2 regions of the Streptomyces sp. NPDC058985 genome follow, and region 2 is predicted to be linked to the other one. Evidence: riboswitches for the same ligand, from Rfam matches in the RefSeq annotation. Region 2 holds a riboswitch; the other holds the start of a gene.
What was found. Region 2 has a riboswitch for glycine ahead of gcvT (glycine cleavage system aminomethyltransferase GcvT). Riboswitches for the same ligand answer to the same signal wherever they lie in the genome.
Positions count from the first base shown of each region.

Region 1: another riboswitch for glycine. It lies ahead of gcvP (aminomethyl-transferring glycine dehydrogenase); the one in region 2 lies ahead of gcvT (glycine cleavage system aminomethyltransferase GcvT).

Region 1 covers NZ_JBHYJX010000021.1:9,288-17,782, reverse strand. The annotation lists gene ACFW01_RS19730 (glutamate--cysteine ligase) at 1-1,270, opposite strand, end outside; gene ACFW01_RS19725 (hypothetical protein) at 1,820-2,404, shown strand; gene ACFW01_RS19720 (DUF5999 family protein) at 2,678-2,881, shown strand; gene ACFW01_RS19715 (TOBE domain-containing protein) at 3,139-3,558, shown strand; gene gcvP (aminomethyl-transferring glycine dehydrogenase) at 3,640-6,525, opposite strand; glycine riboswitch at 6,702-6,797, opposite strand; gene ACFW01_RS19705 (PRC-barrel domain-containing protein) at 6,947-7,324, shown strand; partial or broken gene ACFW01_RS19700 (DNA polymerase IV) at 7,279-8,495, opposite strand, start outside.
Region 2 covers NZ_JBHYJX010000060.1:4,265-12,759, forward strand. The annotation lists gene ACFW01_RS34370 (ABC transporter substrate-binding protein) at 1-1,150, opposite strand, end outside; gene ACFW01_RS34375 (ABC transporter permease) at 1,221-2,228, opposite strand; gene ACFW01_RS34380 (enhanced serine sensitivity protein SseB C-terminal domain-containing protein) at 2,543-3,340, opposite strand; gene ACFW01_RS34385 (enhanced serine sensitivity protein SseB C-terminal domain-containing protein) at 3,554-4,330, opposite strand; gene ACFW01_RS34390 (AAA family ATPase) at 4,405-5,073, opposite strand; glycine riboswitch at 5,252-5,346, shown strand; gene gcvT (glycine cleavage system aminomethyltransferase GcvT) at 5,507-6,625, shown strand; gene gcvH (glycine cleavage system protein GcvH) at 6,738-7,115, shown strand; gene glyA (serine hydroxymethyltransferase) at 7,130-8,395, shown strand; gene ACFW01_RS34410 (L-serine ammonia-lyase) at 8,493-8,495, shown strand, end outside.

The DNA.
Region 1 (8,495 bases), on a different contig from region 2:
CGGCCGCGGCGAGCGGCAGCAGTTCGTCGCGTACGAGGACGGCGGCGTCGACCTCGGTGGTGCCGCCCAGCCGGCCGCGGCGGGGCCACTCGAAGCGGGCGTCGATGCCGTGCCGGCACGCGGCCTCGAAGTTGTCGGCGGCGGCCTCGAACGGCAGCCGGGTCCACACCGGCCGGGGCTCCTCGGCGAGCGCGCGCACCACACCGTAGTAGAAGGCCGCGTTGGCGATGACGTCGGTGACGGTGGGTCCGGCGGGCAGGACGCGGTTCTCCACCCGCAGGTGGGGGACGCCGTCGGCGATGTCGTAGACGGGGCGGTTCCAGCGGTAGACGGTGCCGTTGTGCAGGACCAGTTCGGCGAGCGAGGGCACGCCTCCGGCGTCCAGGACCGCCAGCGGGTCCTCGTCGTCGCAGATCGGCAGCAGTGCCGGGAAGTAGCGCCGGTTCTCCTCGAACAGGTCGTAGGCCGAGGTCACCCAGCGCTCCCCGAACCAGGTGCGCGGCCGCACGCCCTGGGCCTGCAGCTCGGGCGGGCGGGTGTCCGTGGACTGCTGGAACAGCGGAGGGCGCGACTCGCGCCACAGCTCGCGGCCGAACAGAAACGGCGCGTTGGCGCCGACGGCGATCTGCGCGGCGGTGACCGCCTGGGCCGCGTTCCACACGTCGGCGAAGCGGTCCGGGGTGACCTGGAGGTGCAGTTGCACCGAGGTACAGGCGGCCTCGGGCGCGATGGACTTGGAGGTGCAGGTCAGACGCTCGACCCCCTCGATGTCGAGGGTGAAGTCCTCACCGCGGGCGGCCACGATCTGGTCGTTGAGCAGGGCGTAGCGGTCCACGGCGGAGAGATTGGAGGAAACGAGATCGTCACGGTCCAGCGTCGGCAGAATTCCGATCATCGCGATTCCCGCGTCGACCTCGCCGGCCTTGCGGTCCGCATATGCCAGAGACGTACGGATCTCCTCGGCGAGCCGGTCGAATACCCGGCCGCCCAACCGGTGGGGAGCGATGTTGACTTCCAGGTTGAACATGGCGAGTTCTGTTTGGAAGTCCCGGCTCGCGATGCGTTCGAGGACTTGCGCATTCAACATTTTCGGCATCCCGTCCGCACCGACGAGATTCAATTCGATCTCCAGCCCCATCAGGTTCTTCGGTTCGTCGAACCGCTTCTCCGCCAGAAGCCGCTCCAGACCCGTCAGGCACCGCTGCAGCTTCTCGCGGTAGCGCTGGCGATCGGACAGGTCGAACTGACCTGCCACGACCTTCTCCCCCATGGAGGCTTCCCTTCTGCGAGCGGCAGTCGAAGATCCGGCCGCCGGTGGCCGGTCAGGTTGGATGATGCCCAGCCGAAGCGATCGATAACGTCCCGCGGCGGCCCGGCACCCGCTACGCTGTGCCGATGTGACCGGTGGCACATTCACCAGGCATGGCGCGCGGAGCAGTTTCCGGGTCCGGTAACTCGTGAAAAACGCCGACGACAATTGGCCGACCGCTCGGTGAACATTCCCCGAGGTCACCGTCGTGCACCGGCCGGAAAATCCGGAGAAATCCCGCATCTCCACGACCGAATGCAACCTTGTACTGGTTGCCGGAATCGGCTAGCCGAAACACAGTCTGAACACATGTCGTATAAACTCCGCTGAAGGCAGAAGACCGGCGCCCACGGTCGAAGGATGCCGTCGTCGAGCTGACACGCGGCAGACCTCACCCCCTTCTCGGTTCCCGGACCCCGGCCCCTGCCTCCCCAGCCCTGTGAGCTGACAGCGTCGTCCGCCCCGCTCCGCCCTCGCGCCACCGTGCCTTCGAATGAGAGGCGACCCACCATGCCCCTGCGTGTCCCGCCGGCCCCCGCGCCCGCCCTGCGCTCCGTCCTCACCGCCCTCTCCTCGCCCACCGCGGTCCACGAGGCCCGGACTCCCGGGCTGCTCGGTGCCCAGGGCCCCGTCGCGCCCGAACTGCCGCTGCCCGTGCACGTCCTGGACCGGGTCACGGCGGAGGGCGCGACGGCGACGCGGCTGGCCGGGTGGCGGTTCCTGATCCGCTGCGGCGACCGGGCGGTGGCGGCCGCGGAGACCATGCTGACCCCGGACGGCTGGGCGTTCTCGCACTTCTTCGAGGGTCCCTACGTCGCCTCGACCGAACGCGCGCTGCGGCAGGCCGAGTCGGTGCCCCAGCCCTACCAGCCGCGTCTGCTGTCGGTTCCCGAGCTGTACATGCTCACGCTGTGGCTGCACGGCGACTGCGCCGCGGACGCCGCCGCCGGACACCCCGCCGCCGCCGACCTGCTGATTCCGCTGGCGCCCGCGCCTCCGGGCATCGCGGCCCACCGTCCGCACCGGGTCGCCGAGCTGCTGCCGGTCCTCACGCACCGGGTGACACCTACGGGGCTGCTGAGCTCGCCCGCCTGACCCGCATCGCACCCACCCGCGCGGACTAGCCCCATTCGGCCATGCCGAACCACCCGAAGTGACAGTGCAGTTGGGCTGAACCGTCCGCGCGGGTGATGCGTCATCAACGGGTGAGAAGCGGTGCTGCGAAATACCTGCGGATCGGCGCCCGTGGGGCAACACTGGGTTCGGACCGACTTGAACATACGGGGGGCGGCCATGAACAACGCTTCACGCCGCGGGACAGACAAGACAGCAGACTCACCCATCACCACAGACCGAGAGACCCCACTCATGTGTCAGCACCAGCCACCGTGCCCGTCAGCCGACTCCGCCGACCGGGAATCCGCCCGCCTCGTGGCGCACCACCCGGAGCAGGGCTGGAGCCTGCTGTGCAACGGCGTCGTCCTCTTCGAGGACACCGGTGAGCTTCTGCCGGACGGCCAGATCATCGCCCCGCACCGCCCCGTCGGCGCGGGTCTGATCACCGCCGCCTGAGCACCCGCCGGCCGGGGTGACATCACTCCGCCGGCGCGTCATGGGGCCGGCCCGCAGCCACGGTTGCGAACCGGCCCCGATGTGTGCCCAAGGCCGATCACTCCCCGTAATCCGCCGCGCCTACGCGGTCACGGCCGCCTCCCCAAGCCCTCTCCCCTTCCGCCCGAGCCTCCTTCCCTGGTTTCGACGCCATATCGCGTTACCTCCAACGCCCCGGGTGCCCGGCACAGCTCCCCTCTCAGGGCTACGGTCCCCCCATGAGCCTGAGCATCCGCAACCAGCTCCCCGGCACCGTCACCACCGTCACCCCGGGCGAGGCCATGGCGACGGTCAAGGTCCGCCTCTCCGGCGGCCAGGACCTCACCTCGGCGATCACCCGGGACGCCGCCGACGACCTGGCGCTCGCGGCCGGTACCGCCGTCCGGGCCCTGGTGAAGTCCACGGAGGTCGCCCTGGCCACCGGGCGCGCCGAGGGCCTGTCGATCCGCAACCGGCTGCCCGGCACCGTCACCGCACTCACCACGGGGGGTGCGATGGCGTCCGTCGGGATCGCGGTCGAGGGCGGCGCGCTGACCGCCGTCGTCACCAAGGAGGCCGCCGAGGACCTGGGCCTGTCCGTCGGCTCTCCCGTCGTCGCGCTGATCAAGTCGACGGAGGTGTCGCTCGCGACCGCCTGACACGACGAGAGGCTCCGTACCGCCCGTCGGGTCGGTACGGAGCCTCTCGTCGTAGTAGGCCGTACTGGGCGTACTGGGCGATCAGTCCTCGTAGGCGTCCAGCGGCGGGCAGGAGCAGACGAGGTTCCGGTCACCGAAGGCCTGGTCGATGCGGCGCACCGGCGGCCAGTACTTGTCGGCGGCGGACACCCCGGCCGGGAAGACGGCCTCCTCGCGCGTGTACGCGTGCTCCCAGACACCGCCCAGGGCCGCGGCGGTGTGCGGCGCGCTCCCGAGCGGGTTGTCGTCGGCGGGCCAGGCGCCGGAGCCGACCTTCTCGATCTCCGCGCGGATGGCGATCATCGCCTCGCAGAACCGGTCCAGCTCGGCCAGGTCCTCGGACTCGGTCGGCTCGATCATCAGCGTGCCGGCCACCGGGAAGGACATCGTCGGCGCGTGGAAGCCGTAGTCGATCAGCCGCTTGGCGACGTCGTCGACGCTCACGCCGGTCGCCTTGGTCAGCGGGCGCAGGTCGATGATGCATTCGTGCGCGACCAGCCCGCCGGGGCCGGTGTACAGCACCGGGAAGTGCGGTTCCAGCCGCTTGGCGATGTAGTTGGCGGACAGCACGGCCACCTGCGTGGCGCGCTTGAGGCCCTCGCCGCCCATCAGCCGCACGTACGACCAGGAGATCGGCAGGATGCCGGCCGACCCCCAGGGCGCCGCGGAGATGGGCCCGACGCCCGTCTGCGGGCCTGCCGCGGGCTGCATCGGGTGGTTGGGCAGGTACGGCGCCAGGTGCGACCGTACGGCCACCGGGCCGACGCCGGGACCGCCGCCGCCGTGCGGGATGCAGAACGTCTTGTGCAGGTTCAGATGGGAGACGTCGCCGCCGAAGTGGCCGGGCTTGGCGAGGCCGACCAGGGCGTTGAGGTTGGCGCCGTCCACGTAGACCTGACCGCCGGCGTCGTGCACCCGGCCGCAGATGTCGGCCACGTGCTCCTCGAAGACACCGTGCGTGGACGGGTACGTGATCATCAGCACGGCCAGCTCGTCGCGGTGCTGCTCGATCTTGGCGCGCAGGTCCTCGACGTCGATCTCGCCGTCCTCGGCGGTCCGGACGACGACGACCTTCATGCCGGCCATCACGGCGCTGGCCGCGTTGGTGCCGTGCGCGGACGACGGGATGAGGCAGACGGTGCGCTGCTCGTCGCCGTTGGCCCGGTGGTACCCGCGTACGGCGAGCAGGCCCGCGAACTCGCCCTGCGACCCGGCGTTGGGCTGCAGCGAGACCTTGTCGTACCCGGTGACCTCCGCGAGCCGCTCCTCCAGCTCACGGATGAGGGTCAGGTAGCCCTGCGCCTGCTCGGCGGGCGCGAAGGGGTGCAGCGCGCCGAACTCGGACCAGGTGACCGGCTCCATCTCGGTGGTGGCGTTGAGCTTCATGGTGCAGGAGCCCAGCGGGATCATGCCGCGGTCCAGCGCGTAGTCCCGGTCGGCGAGGCGGCGCAGGTAGCGCAGCATCGCCGTCTCGGAGCGGTGCTGGTGGAAGACCGGGTGGGTCAGGAACTCGTCGGTGCGCAGCCGGGCCTCGGGGAGCGTCTCCGCGGTCTCCGCGTCCAGCGCCTCGATGTCGCCCTCGACGCCGAAGGCGTGCCACACGCCGCCGACCTGGGCGCGCGTGGTGGTCTCGTCGCAGGCGAAGGAGACGTGGTCGGCGTCGACGAGCCGCAGGTTGATGCCGTTCTCGCGGGCGGCGTGCACGATCGCGTCGGCCCGGCCGGGCACCCGCGCGGTGACGGTGTCGAAGTAGGCGCCGTGGACGATCTCGACGCCGCCCGCGGCGAGGCCCGCGGCGGTGATCGAAGCGTACCGGTGGGTGCGCCGGGCGATGGCCCGCAGGCCCTCGGGACCGTGGTAGACGGCGTACATGCCGGCCATGACGGCGAGCAGCACCTGGGCGGTGCAGATGTTGCTGGTGGCCTTCTCGCGGCGGATGTGCTGCTCGCGGGTCTGCAGGGCCAAGCGGTAGGCCTTGTTGCCGTCCGCGTCCACGGAGACGCCGACCAAGCGGCCGGGCAGGCTCCGCGCGAACTTCTCGTGCACGGCCATGTAGCCGGCGTGCGGCCCGCCGAAGCCCATCGGCACACCGAAGCGCTGGGTGGTGCCGACGGCGATGTCCGCGCCCAGCTCGCCGGGCGAGGTGAGCAGGGTGAGGGCGAGCAGGTCGGCGGCGACGGTGACGAGCGCGCCCAGCTCGTGCGCCCGCTCGACGACCGGCTTGATGTCGCGTACGGCACCGGAGGCGCCCGGGTACTGGAGCAGGACGCCGTTGATCTCCCGCTCGGCCACCTCGGCCGGGATGCCCTCGCTCAGGTCGGCGACGACGACCTCGACGCCGGTCGGCTCGGCACGGGTCTGGATCACGGCGATGGTCTGCGGCAGCACGTCCGCGTCGACCAGGAAGAGGCCCTTCTTGTTCTTGCCCATGCGCCGGGAGAGCGCCATCGCCTCGGCGGCGGCGGTGCCCTCGTCCAGCAGGGAGGCGCCGGAGGTGGGCAGGCCGGTCAGCTCGGCGACCATGGTCTGGAAGTTGAGCAGGGCCTCCAGGCGGCCCTGGGAGATCTCGGGCTGGTACGGCGTGTACGCGGTGTACCAGGAGGGGTTCTCCATGACGTTGCGCAGGATGACCGGCGGGGTGAAGGTGCCGTAGTAACCGAGGCCGATCATGGAGTCCAGGACCTGGTTGCGGTCGGCCAGCGAGCGCAGCTCGGCCAGCACCTCGGCCTCGGAGCGCGCGCCCGGCAGGTCCAGCGCGTCGGCGTTCTTGATCACATCCGGCACCGCGGCGGCCGTCAGCTCGTCGAGCGAACCGTAACCGACCTGCGCGAGCATCTTGGCCCGGGCCTCGTGGTCGGGGCCGATGTGGCGCTGCTCGAACGGCGCTGCCTGTTCGAGTGCGGTGAGCGGAGTGCGGTGGGCGGTCATTGCGGAGGCCTCCTGGTCTGACGACCTTCGAGGGGCACCACGGCGCGGGTACCCGGACGGCCTCCCCCTCTGTCATCTCAACCTGAGAGCTTCACCGGGGCGGCCCGAGGGCGTCCCGGCTTTCACCGTCGGTGAGAGCGGAAGCCGTCGACACCCGCTCTGCTTTCCAGAGTGACCTCGTCCGTGCGGTACGTGAGCCTGAGAGATTCCGGGGAGGATTTGCTCCTTCGGCGCCTCCGATGGTGTCCGGAGGACTCTCCCGCGCGGGGTCAGCAGCCGTTTGCCAGCGTACCAGCGAGCCCGCTGCACGGACCTTCGAGTGGCCGACCGGCCATATGTAGTTTTTTGTAGTACTTACGGATGATTTCGGCGGCTGGTGTGCGACCCCAGTGCGACCAAGTGGTGACCAAGTGGAGGGCCCGTGCGTACTGACATCGACCCGCGGAACCTGATAGGCCGCAAGGCGTTCGACCGCGACGGCACCAGGATCGGCACCGTGGACGAGGTGTACCTCGACGATGCCACCGGCGTGCCCGAGTGGGCGGCCATCCGCACGGGCCTCTTCAGCAGGGACGCCTTCGTACCCCTGGAGCCCAGCGAGCTGGTCGAGGGCACCCTGCGCGTGCCCTTCGACCGGGCGCTGATCAAGGAGGCACCGGACTTCGGCGTCGGCCGCCACCTCTCGCCGGAACAGGAACTCCAGCTGTACCACCACTACGGCCTCGACGTGGCCGCCGCTCCCCCGCTCCCCGATCACGACTTCGGCAAGCTGGCGGGCAAGGGCAACGAGGAGGCCTGACGCTCCGCCCCCACGACGGACGCGGCACGTACGGGACGCACGGCACGGTCAGCCGGCCACCGGTCTGGCCGGGCCTTCGGGTCTTAGCGTCCCGGACGGAACCAGCGGCAGCGGATCCGCGGGCGTCAGCTCCGGGTCGTCCATCGGAAAGGTCCGCACCCGCCCGGTCCGCGAGTACGGCGTCTCGAAGCGCACGGTAACCCTCCCCAGCCCGCTCCCCTGGACCCACCCGTGCCCGAACCGCGCGTGCCGCACGTCGTGCCCCGACGGCCAGCGGCGCTCCGCGGGTGCCGCCGGGCGGTGCTCCGCGGCGGGCTCGGTCTCCGGCTCCTCGGCCGGGCCCTCGGCCCCGCCCCCCGCCGCCTGCGCGAACAGGTCCTCCTGCGTGTAGTCGGCCAGGCCGCTGACGCCGACCCCGAGCAGCCGCACACCCCCCGTGGTGTCCACCGAGTCCAGCAGCCGGGCGGCGGCCTCCCGCACCACCGCCGGGTCGTCCGTGGGCCCGCGGAGCGTCTCGGAGCGCGTCAGCGTGGAGAAGTCGTATCTGCGCACCTTGAGCACGATGGTCCGCCCGGACAGCCCGGAAGCGCGCAGCCGGCGCACGCACCGGTCGGCCAGCCGGCCCACCTCCACGCCGACCCGCACCCGGTCGTGGATGTCCACGTCGTAGGTGTCCTCGACCGACACGGACTTGGTCTCCCGCTCGGCCACGACGGGCCGCTCGTCGAGCGCCAGGGCCATGGCGTACAGGCCGTGTCCGTGCGCCTTGCCCACCAGCCGCACCAACTCGTCCTCGCCCGCCTCGGCCAGCTCCCCGACGGTGGTGATGCCGGCCCGGCGCAGGTGGTCGCCGGTCGCCGGGCCGACGCCGGGCAGGGTCCGCACGGACATGGGCTCCAGCATGGCCCGCTCCGTCCCCGGCGGGATCAGGACCAGCCCGTCGGGCTTGGCCTCCTCGGAGGCGATCTTGGCCAGCATCTTGGAGGCGGCCAGTCCCACGGATCCGGTGAGGCCCGTGACGGCTCGGATGTCCGTGCGCAGCTTCGTCCCGGCCAGCCGCGCCGACGCCGCGTCCCAGGCCGTCCCCCCGGCCTCCAGGTCCACGAACGCCTCGTCCAGGCTCAGCGGCTCCACCAGCGGCGACAACTCCCTGAGCAGCCGCATCACCTGT
Region 2 (8,495 bases):
GCAGCATGTTGGTGCCGATGTCGCCACCGGCCTGCGGGCCACCGCGCGCGGTCTGGAGGGAGACGTGGTCGGCCCCGTAGAGCACGGCCTTGCGGCAGTGGATGTTGTCGAACGGCTTCACGCTCTGCGGGAAGACCGCGTAGCGGATGTAGCCGGAGACCGGGTTGTCCACGTTGCCCTTGTGCTGCTTCAGGGCGGTGGTGCGGCCCTGGGGCGACAGACCGGTCTGGGCCAGGTCGATGTCGTAGTCGCCGGCGATCAGACGCTGGTCCAGCTCGTTGGCGTTGGTGAAGAACTTGATCGTGATCTTGTCCGGGTACGCCTTGCGGACCGGGTCCGAGTCCTGCTTCCACTCGGTGTTGCGGACCAGGGTGAGGTCCTTGCCCGGGTTGTAGGACTGGAACTTGTACGGGCCGGAGGAGAACGGCTTCAGGCCGTACTTGGACTTGGTGTCCTTGTCCTGGCGGACCGGGGACGCCGAGGTCAGCGCGAGCATCTCCTCGAAGTCCGAGTTGGCCTGCGGCAGCTTGAAGACGATGGTCTTGTCGTCCGGCGTCTCGATCGCCTTCAGACCCAGCTTGTCCGCGGACTTGTCCTTGTAGGGACCCTGGTACTTGTCCTCGGGGTCGAGCACCTCCTTGAGGTACGTCGGACCGCCGGAGAGGACGTCCTGCGCCCACACGCGCTCGATGCCGTACTTGATGTCCTTGGACGTGATCGGCTTGCCGTCCTCCCAGGTGACGCCGTCACGCAGGGTGTACGTGTAGGTCTTGCCGTCGTCCGAGACCTTGGCGACGTCGGTGGCGAGGTCGGGCGTCACGCCCGCGCCCTCCTCACCGGGCGCCGGCGTGTTCGTCACGAGCTGGCGGGAGTAGTACCGCGAGAAGTTCCACATGAAGCCGTAGTAGCCGCGGGTGGTGTCCCACGAGTCGGCGTCCTGGACGCTGGCGAACTTCAGCTCGCCGCCCTTCTTGGCCTGGTCGGCCTGGGCGACCTTGTTGTTCGCGGCGTCGAAGCCGGCCGCGCCGTTCTTCGACCCCTCGCCGTCGCTGTCACCGCCGCCGCACGCCGCCGTGGTCAGCAGCGCGGCGACCACTGCGGCAGCGGCCATGGCCTGCTTGCGCCGCCCTGAGGTGCGTTGGGTAGTCACGATCTCGGATCCTCCGGATTAGATGAGAGACCCCGTGCAGGTGCCACGGGTCGCTTGCCGGTACGGCAGGTCAGCGGGAGCCCTTCGGGTCCAGCGCATCGCGTACGCCGTCGCCGAAGAGGTTGAAGGCAAGAACGGTGATGAAGATCGCCAGACCGGGGATCACCATGTACATGGGATCCGACTGGTAGTAGTCGATCGCGCTGGAGAGCATCTGCCCCCAGGACGACGTGGGCGGCTTGACGCCCACGCCCAGGAAGCTGAGTGCCGCCTCGGTGAGGATGTTGGTGGGGATCATCATCGTCGTGTACACGATGATCGGGGCCACCAGGTTGGGCAGCAGTTCCTTGAACAGGATGTAGAAGCGTCCGGCCCCCAGGGACCGGGCGGCCTCCACGTACTCCCGTTCACGCATGGAGAGCGTCTGGCCACGCACCACGCGCCCGATGTAGGGCCAGCCGAAGAAGCCGATGACGAGGATCATCACGAAGAGGCGCACGCCCGTGCCGCTGAGTCCCAGCATCTCGTTGGGCATCACCGAGACCAGCGCGATGATGAAGAGCAGCTGCGGGAAGGCCAGCAGGCCGTCCATGACCCGGCTGATCAGGGCGTCGACCCAGCCGCCGAAGAAGCCGGCGAGCACGCCCAGGACGGTTCCGATGATCACGGCGACGATCGCGGACAGGAAGCCGACGAGCAGCGAGATCCGGGCACCGTGGACGATGCGGGCGAAGATGTCGCGGCCGTTGACCGGCTCGACGCCGAACCAGTGGTCGCCACTGATGCCGCCGAGTGACCCCCTGGGCGTGCCGAACAGCGGGTCGATCAGGTCCTCGTGGTAGGCGTCCGGGTCCTGCCCGACGATGTTGGTGATCAAGGGCGCGAAGATCGCGACCACGACGAGCAGGAGCACCACGACGCCGCCCGTCAGGGCGAGCTTGTCCCGCTTCAGGCGCTCCCAGGCGATCCTGCCCAGGGAACGCCCCTGTACCGCCTTGGCTTCGGCGCCGGCAACCGCCGCTTCCTCGGCAGCACTCGGGGCCGCTTCCGCGGTCGGCTCGTGCAATGGTGCCGTCATCTGGCAGGGACCCCTCTCAACCGGCGGTAGCCGGCCCGCACTTGCCGCTGTAGCGGCATGATCCGTCCGTCGTACAAAGAGGCGAGCATCCACCCCTTGTTGCGGGAGTCTTCAACGCTTTGGCGATCTGTAGCCAGACTTGACGGTGAATGGATGCGCAACCGTGATGCTGTTCGAGGTGTTCCGTTATCCGGACAGTGGGTAACGGGGGCCGGACGCGGATGAATTGGGGCAGAGGGAACAAGGGTGCGCTTTGCACCCTCATCTACGCGCGAAGATCCCATCCGGTCGCCCCGGAGAGCGACCCGCGACCGTCAGTACCGGCCCCCGGCCGGAGGGTATCCGTACCCGCCCGCCGGCGCCTGCGCGGGAGCGGCGGCATGGGCCTCGCGGTCGTAGAACGGACGGGCGCGGGCGCGCAGCCACATGGCGACCGGGTCGTGGAGGTCGGTCATCGCCACCGTCGACACCGGGAGCCCGTCCGGCACCGCGCCGACGGACTGCTGCATCATCGCGCGCACCGCGTCGACGGCCGGCGGGGAGGTGTCGTAGACCTCGAGACCGATGGCGAGGTACGGCGCCCCGAGCGCCGGCTGCACCCAGGCGCGGCGCAACGCGCGGACCGCCGGGGTGCGGTGGGCGTTCTGCGTGAGCAGGGCGTAGAACTGGGGGATCTCGATGGCCGGTTCGGACAGCCGCAGGGGTCCGGCGGGCTGGCGGTCCAGGCCGGAGGCGATCCGGCGCAGGTCCGGCCAGGGGACGCCGACGCCGCCGCCGGGGGCGTGCGGGTTGAGCCAGAGGCCGAAGTGGTCCGGGTAGAGGGCGCGGGCCGCCTCCAGGCCGTCGACCACCTCGTACGACCTGTTCCAGCCGCTGGCGGACAGCTCCTGGGCGGAGGTGACGCACGGCGCGTAGCCGTAGCCCTCGACCTCCATGTTTCCGTACTGGGCGTCCGGGGAGCCGGCCTGGCCCTGCCACAGCAGCATCCAGACCTGGCCGGAGGTGGGGGTGGCGAGCGCGCGCAGCAGGGCCTCGTAGGCGTCGTAACGCCCGGGCGTCACCTGGCGCAGCATGTTCTCGACCTGCCCGGTCGTGGTGCCGCTGGCGCTCACGTCTGTGGCCCTTTCTGGAAGTTCCCGGTCGTGGAAACAGCTTAAGGCTCCGCGGGGTGGGGGGCGCCTATCAGCTCGGGGGGCGCGGTCGTCCTGCGGGTGCGGCGCCGTCGTGGCTTGTCGCGCCCACGCGGCGGAGCCGCACATGTCACAGCTCCGCGCCCCTGGGCGGCGCCGTCCTGACCGGCGTCTGCAAGTCCCGGTCGTAGACGTTTACAAGTCCCGGTCGTAGAAGGGGCGGACCCTGTCCCTCATCCAGTCGCAGACCGGGTCCTGGGCGGCCTCCAGGAGGACCAGGTTGACCGGCCACTTCGGCGGGGCGGCGGTGAGGGCTCGGCCCAGGGCGTCCAGGGGGAGGGCTCGGGCGTCACCCTCCCAGTGGGTGAGTTCGACGCCGACGAACAGGGCCGGGTCGGCGGTCTCGACGGCGGCCAGGCAGCGGCGGGCGGTGCGCACCACGCCGGTGGCGGCGAACTCGGCGGAGGCCGCGGCGAGGAAGTCCACCGGGTCGTCCTGCCAGTCCGGCTCGAAGAGGCGGACCCGGCCGCCGGACGCGGGCCCGTCCAGCGGGGTGCGGCCGGCCCGGCACAGCTCGGCCACGGCGGGCGGCGGCAGCGGGATGCCGACCACGCCCTCCGGGTTCACGGCGATGCCGACCTGCGGGGGCAGACCGCGGGCGAACTCCGCGGCCGGGGCGACGGTGTACGCCATCTGCGCCCCGGCGATCTGGCGGAGCTGCTCCTCGGAGCTGAAGACCGGCACGTAGGCCTGGCCGTCGATCTCCAGGGAGGGCAGGTCGAGGGGGCCGCTGTGCGGGCCGCCGCCGTTCGGCAGGGGGATCCAGAGGAAGCTGCGGCCGAGCACCTCCACGATCCGCCCGCCGGCGCCCGGTATGCCGAGGGAGGCGGAGAGCACCTCCTCCAGCTCGTTGCCGGGCCAACCGCCGTGCGGGTGGGGGTGTGCCTGTGCCGGGAACCCGGGGAAGTCCATCTGCCTACCGCCTGCCTGGTACCGCTGTCCTGGCTGAAAAGGCTAACCCGTTCGGCCCAGCTCCCCGCGGTCCGTCATCCGGTGAAGGCGATGCGGCGGAGGGTGTCCGCGGCCGCCCGGTCCAGGACGATCGCCGAGGCGCAGCCGGCGGGCAGGGCGCCCCCGGTCACGGCGCGCAGCAGGCGGGAGTTGGCCGCGCGGTGCCGCAGGAACGCGTACCGCGAGACGCCGCGGCCGCGCTCGCGCTGTCCGGCCAGGGCCTGGTCGACGCCGACGTCGAGGATCAGCAGGTGCAGGGTGCCGTCGCGGCGGCGGGCCTCCCGGGCCAGCCAGCCGCGCACCCAGGACTGTGTGCCGCAGTCGTGCACGACGACGCCCTCGCCGGAGCGCAGCGCCTTGCGGAGCCCCGCGTAGTGGGCGAGGCGGACCAGGGGGCGGTAGAGCGCGTACGGCAGGAAGCCCGGCATGCGGCGCTCCCAGCGGTCGCGCATGTCCTGGGAGTCGATGCGCGGGCCGCGCACGGTGCGCGCCATCAGGGTGGACTTGCCGCTGCCGGGCAGGCCGGTGATCACCACCAGGTCCCGGGGCCCGAAGAGCAGGGCGTGCGGGCTGCGCCCGTCCCGCTCGCGCAGGTCGCGGACGACGGGCGCGGGCCGTTCGGCGCACGACTGCGGGGCCGGGGCGGAGGGCTGCTCGGGCAGCGCGAGACCCGAGGTCGTGGCGTAGGCCGTGGTCCTGTTCACCGTGATCGTCTCCCCTGGGGCGGTTCACGAGTTCCCATCCCCGTCGAGTGTAAAGAGAAGGTAATGCGCTGGTCTCGCGTTTTCGTTCGCTTACTGCCACAAGCCGGTTACAGATCACGGTCTGCCACGAATCGGCCGGTCGTGCAATGATGGCGGCGCCAACTGCATACCGGCCGTTTGAATCCGCGCGGGAGAGTCCCCGGCCACGCCGGGGCGCCGAAGGAGCAAGTCCCTCCCTTGAATCTCTCAGGCCCCCGTTACCGCGCGGGCGAGGCACATCTGAAAAGCGGGCCGCCGCCCGACGGCTGCCCCACCCAAGGTGCAAGCCCTGATCGCCGTACTCCGGTGGTCGTGGCGAACCTCTCAGGTTCCGATGACAGATGGGGAGGACCGACCTCGCCCGTGCCGTCCTGTCCTGGGAGACGACCGACCGATGAGCAGTTCGAACACCCGCCGTACCGCGCTCGACGCCACCCATCGCGCGCTGGGCGCGACGATGACCGACTTCGCCGGCTGGGACATGCCCCTGCGCTACGCCTCCGAACGTGACGAGCACGTCGCGGTGCGCACCCGGGCCGGTCTCTTCGACCTCTCGCACATGGGCGAGATCACCGTCACCGGGCCGCAGGCCGCCGCGCTGCTTGACTTCGCGCTGGTCGGCAACATCGGCGGCGTGAAGCCGGGCCGCGCCCGCTACACCATGATCTGCCGCGAGGACGGCGGCATCCTGGACGACCTGATCGTCTACCGCCTGGCGGACGCCGAGTACATGGTGGTCGCCAACGCCTCCAACGCGCAGACCGTGCTCGACGCGCTGACCGAGCGGGCGGCCGGCTTCGACGCCGAGGTGCGCGACGACCGCGACGCCTACGCGCTGCTCGCCGTGCAGGGCCCCGAGTCCCCGGGCATCCTCAAGAGCCTCACCGACGCCGACCTGGACGGCCTGAAGTACTACGCCGGTCTGCCCGGCACGGTGGCCGGTGTCCCGGCGCTGATCGCGCGCACCGGCTACACCGGCGAGGACGGCTTCGAGCTGTTCGTGAAGCCGGAGCACGCCGTCGAGCTGTGGCAGGCGCTGACCGCGGCGGGTGAGGGCGTCGGCCTCGTCCCCTGCGGCCTGTCCTGCCGGGACACGCTCCGCCTGGAGGCGGGCATGCCGCTGTACGGGCACGAGCTGACCACCTCCCTGACGCCCTTCGACGCCGGGCTCGGCCGGGTGGTGAAGTTCGAGAAGGAGGGCGACTTCGTCGGGCGCGCCGCGCTGACCGGGGCCGCCGCCGAGGCCGAGCAGAACCCGCCCCGCGTGCTGGTCGGCCTGGTCGCCGAGGGCCGCCGGGTCCCGCGCGCCGGGTACCAGGTCGTCGCCGGCGGCGAGGTGATCGGCGAGGTCACCTCCGGCGCCCCCTCCCCCACGCTGGGCAAGCCGATCGCCATGGCGTACGTCGACGCGGCGCACGCGGCACCCGGGACCGAGGGTGTGGGCGTGGACATCCGGGGCAGCCACGAGCCGTACGAGGTCGTGGCACTGCCCTTCTACAAGCGCCAGAAGTAGACACCGAGGGCGGAGGGCCACCGGCCCACCCGCGCGTGTCCTTGCTGCTCAACGGCAGTGTCAGCAGTCCCCCATTCATCAGCAGTCACCCGCGTACAGGAGAATCCAGGCCATGAGCAACCCCCAGCAGCTGCGCTACAGCAAGGAGCACGAGTGGCTGTCGGCCGCCGAGGACGGCGCCTCGACGGTCGGCATCACGGAGCACGCGGCCAACGCGCTCGGTGACGTCGTCTTCGTGCAGCTTCCCGAGGTCGGCGACTCGGTGTCCGCGGGCGAGACCTGCGGCGAACTGGAGTCGACCAAGTCCGTCTCCGACCTGTACTCCCCCGTCTCCGGTGAGGTCATCGAGATCAACGAGGACGTCGTCAACGACCCGTCGCTGGTGAACAGCGCCCCCTTCGAGGGCGGCTGGCTGTTCAAGGTCCGGGTCACGGACGAGCCGGGCGACCTGCTCTCCGCCGACGAGTACACCGCATTCGCCGGCGCCTGAGGAGTCACGGACGCATGTCGCTTCTGAACACACCCCTGCACGAGCTCGACCCCGACGTCGCCGCCGCCGTCGACGCCGAGCTGGACCGCCAGCAGTCCACCCTGGAGATGATCGCCTCCGAGAACTTCGCGCCCGTCGCGGTCATGGAGGCCCAGGGCTCGGTCCTGACCAACAAGTACGCCGAGGGCTACCCCGGCCGCCGCTACTACGGCGGCTGCGAGCACGTCGACGTGGTCGAGCAGATCGCCATCGACCGGGTCAAGGAGCTCTTCGGCGCCGAGCACGCCAACGTGCAGCCGCACTCCGGCGCCCAGGCCAACGCCGCCGCGATGTTCGCGCTGCTCAAGCCCGGCGACACGATCATGGGTCTGAACCTCGCCCACGGCGGGCACCTGACCCACGGCATGAAGATCAACTTCTCCGGCAAGCTCTACAACGTCGTCCCGTACCACGTCGGTGACGACGGCCAGGTCGACATGGCCGAGGTGGAGCGGCTCGCCAAGGAGACCAGGCCCAAGCTGATCGTCGCCGGCTGGTCCGCCTACCCGCGTCAGCTGGACTTCGCCGCGTTCCGCAAGGTCGCGGACGAGGTCGGCGCGTACCTCATGGTCGACATGGCGCACTTCGCCGGTCTGGTCGCGGCGGGCCTGCACCCGAACCCGGTGCCGCACGCGCACGTCGTGACGACCACGACGCACAAGACGCTGGGCGGCCCGCGCGGCGGTGTGATCCTCTCCACGGCCGACCTGGCCAAGAAGATCAACTCCGCCGTCTTCCCCGGTCAGCAGGGTGGCCCCCTGGAGCACGTGGTCGCCGCCAAGGCCGTCGCCTTCAAGGTCGCCGCGAGCGAGGACTTCAAGGAGCGCCAGACCCGTACGCTGGAGGGTGCCCGCATCCTGGCCGAGCGCCTGGTGCGGGACGACGCGAAGGCGGCGGGCGTGTCGGTCCTGACCGGCGGCACGGACGTCCACCTGGTCCTGGTCGACCTGCGCGACTCCGAGCTGGACGGCCAGCAGGCCGAGGACCGCCTCCACGAGGTCGGCATCACGGTCAACCGCAACGCCGTCCCGAACGACCCGCGTCCGCCGATGGTGACCTCCGGGCTGCGCATCGGTACGCCGGCCCTGGCGACCCGCGGCTTCACGGCCGAGGACTTCGCCGAGGTCGCGGACGTGATCGCCGAGGCGCTGAAGCCGTCCTACGACACCAAGGCGCTGGCGGCCCGGGTGAAGGCCCTGGCCGACAAGCACCCGCTGTACCCGGGTCTGGACAACAAGTAGACACCGCGCGTCCGGGGCGCCGCGCCCGCCACAAGCGAGCCGGCGCCCCGTACGCGAGCACCACCCTCCGCACCACCCCCGTTCTGAGGAGACCCCCGTG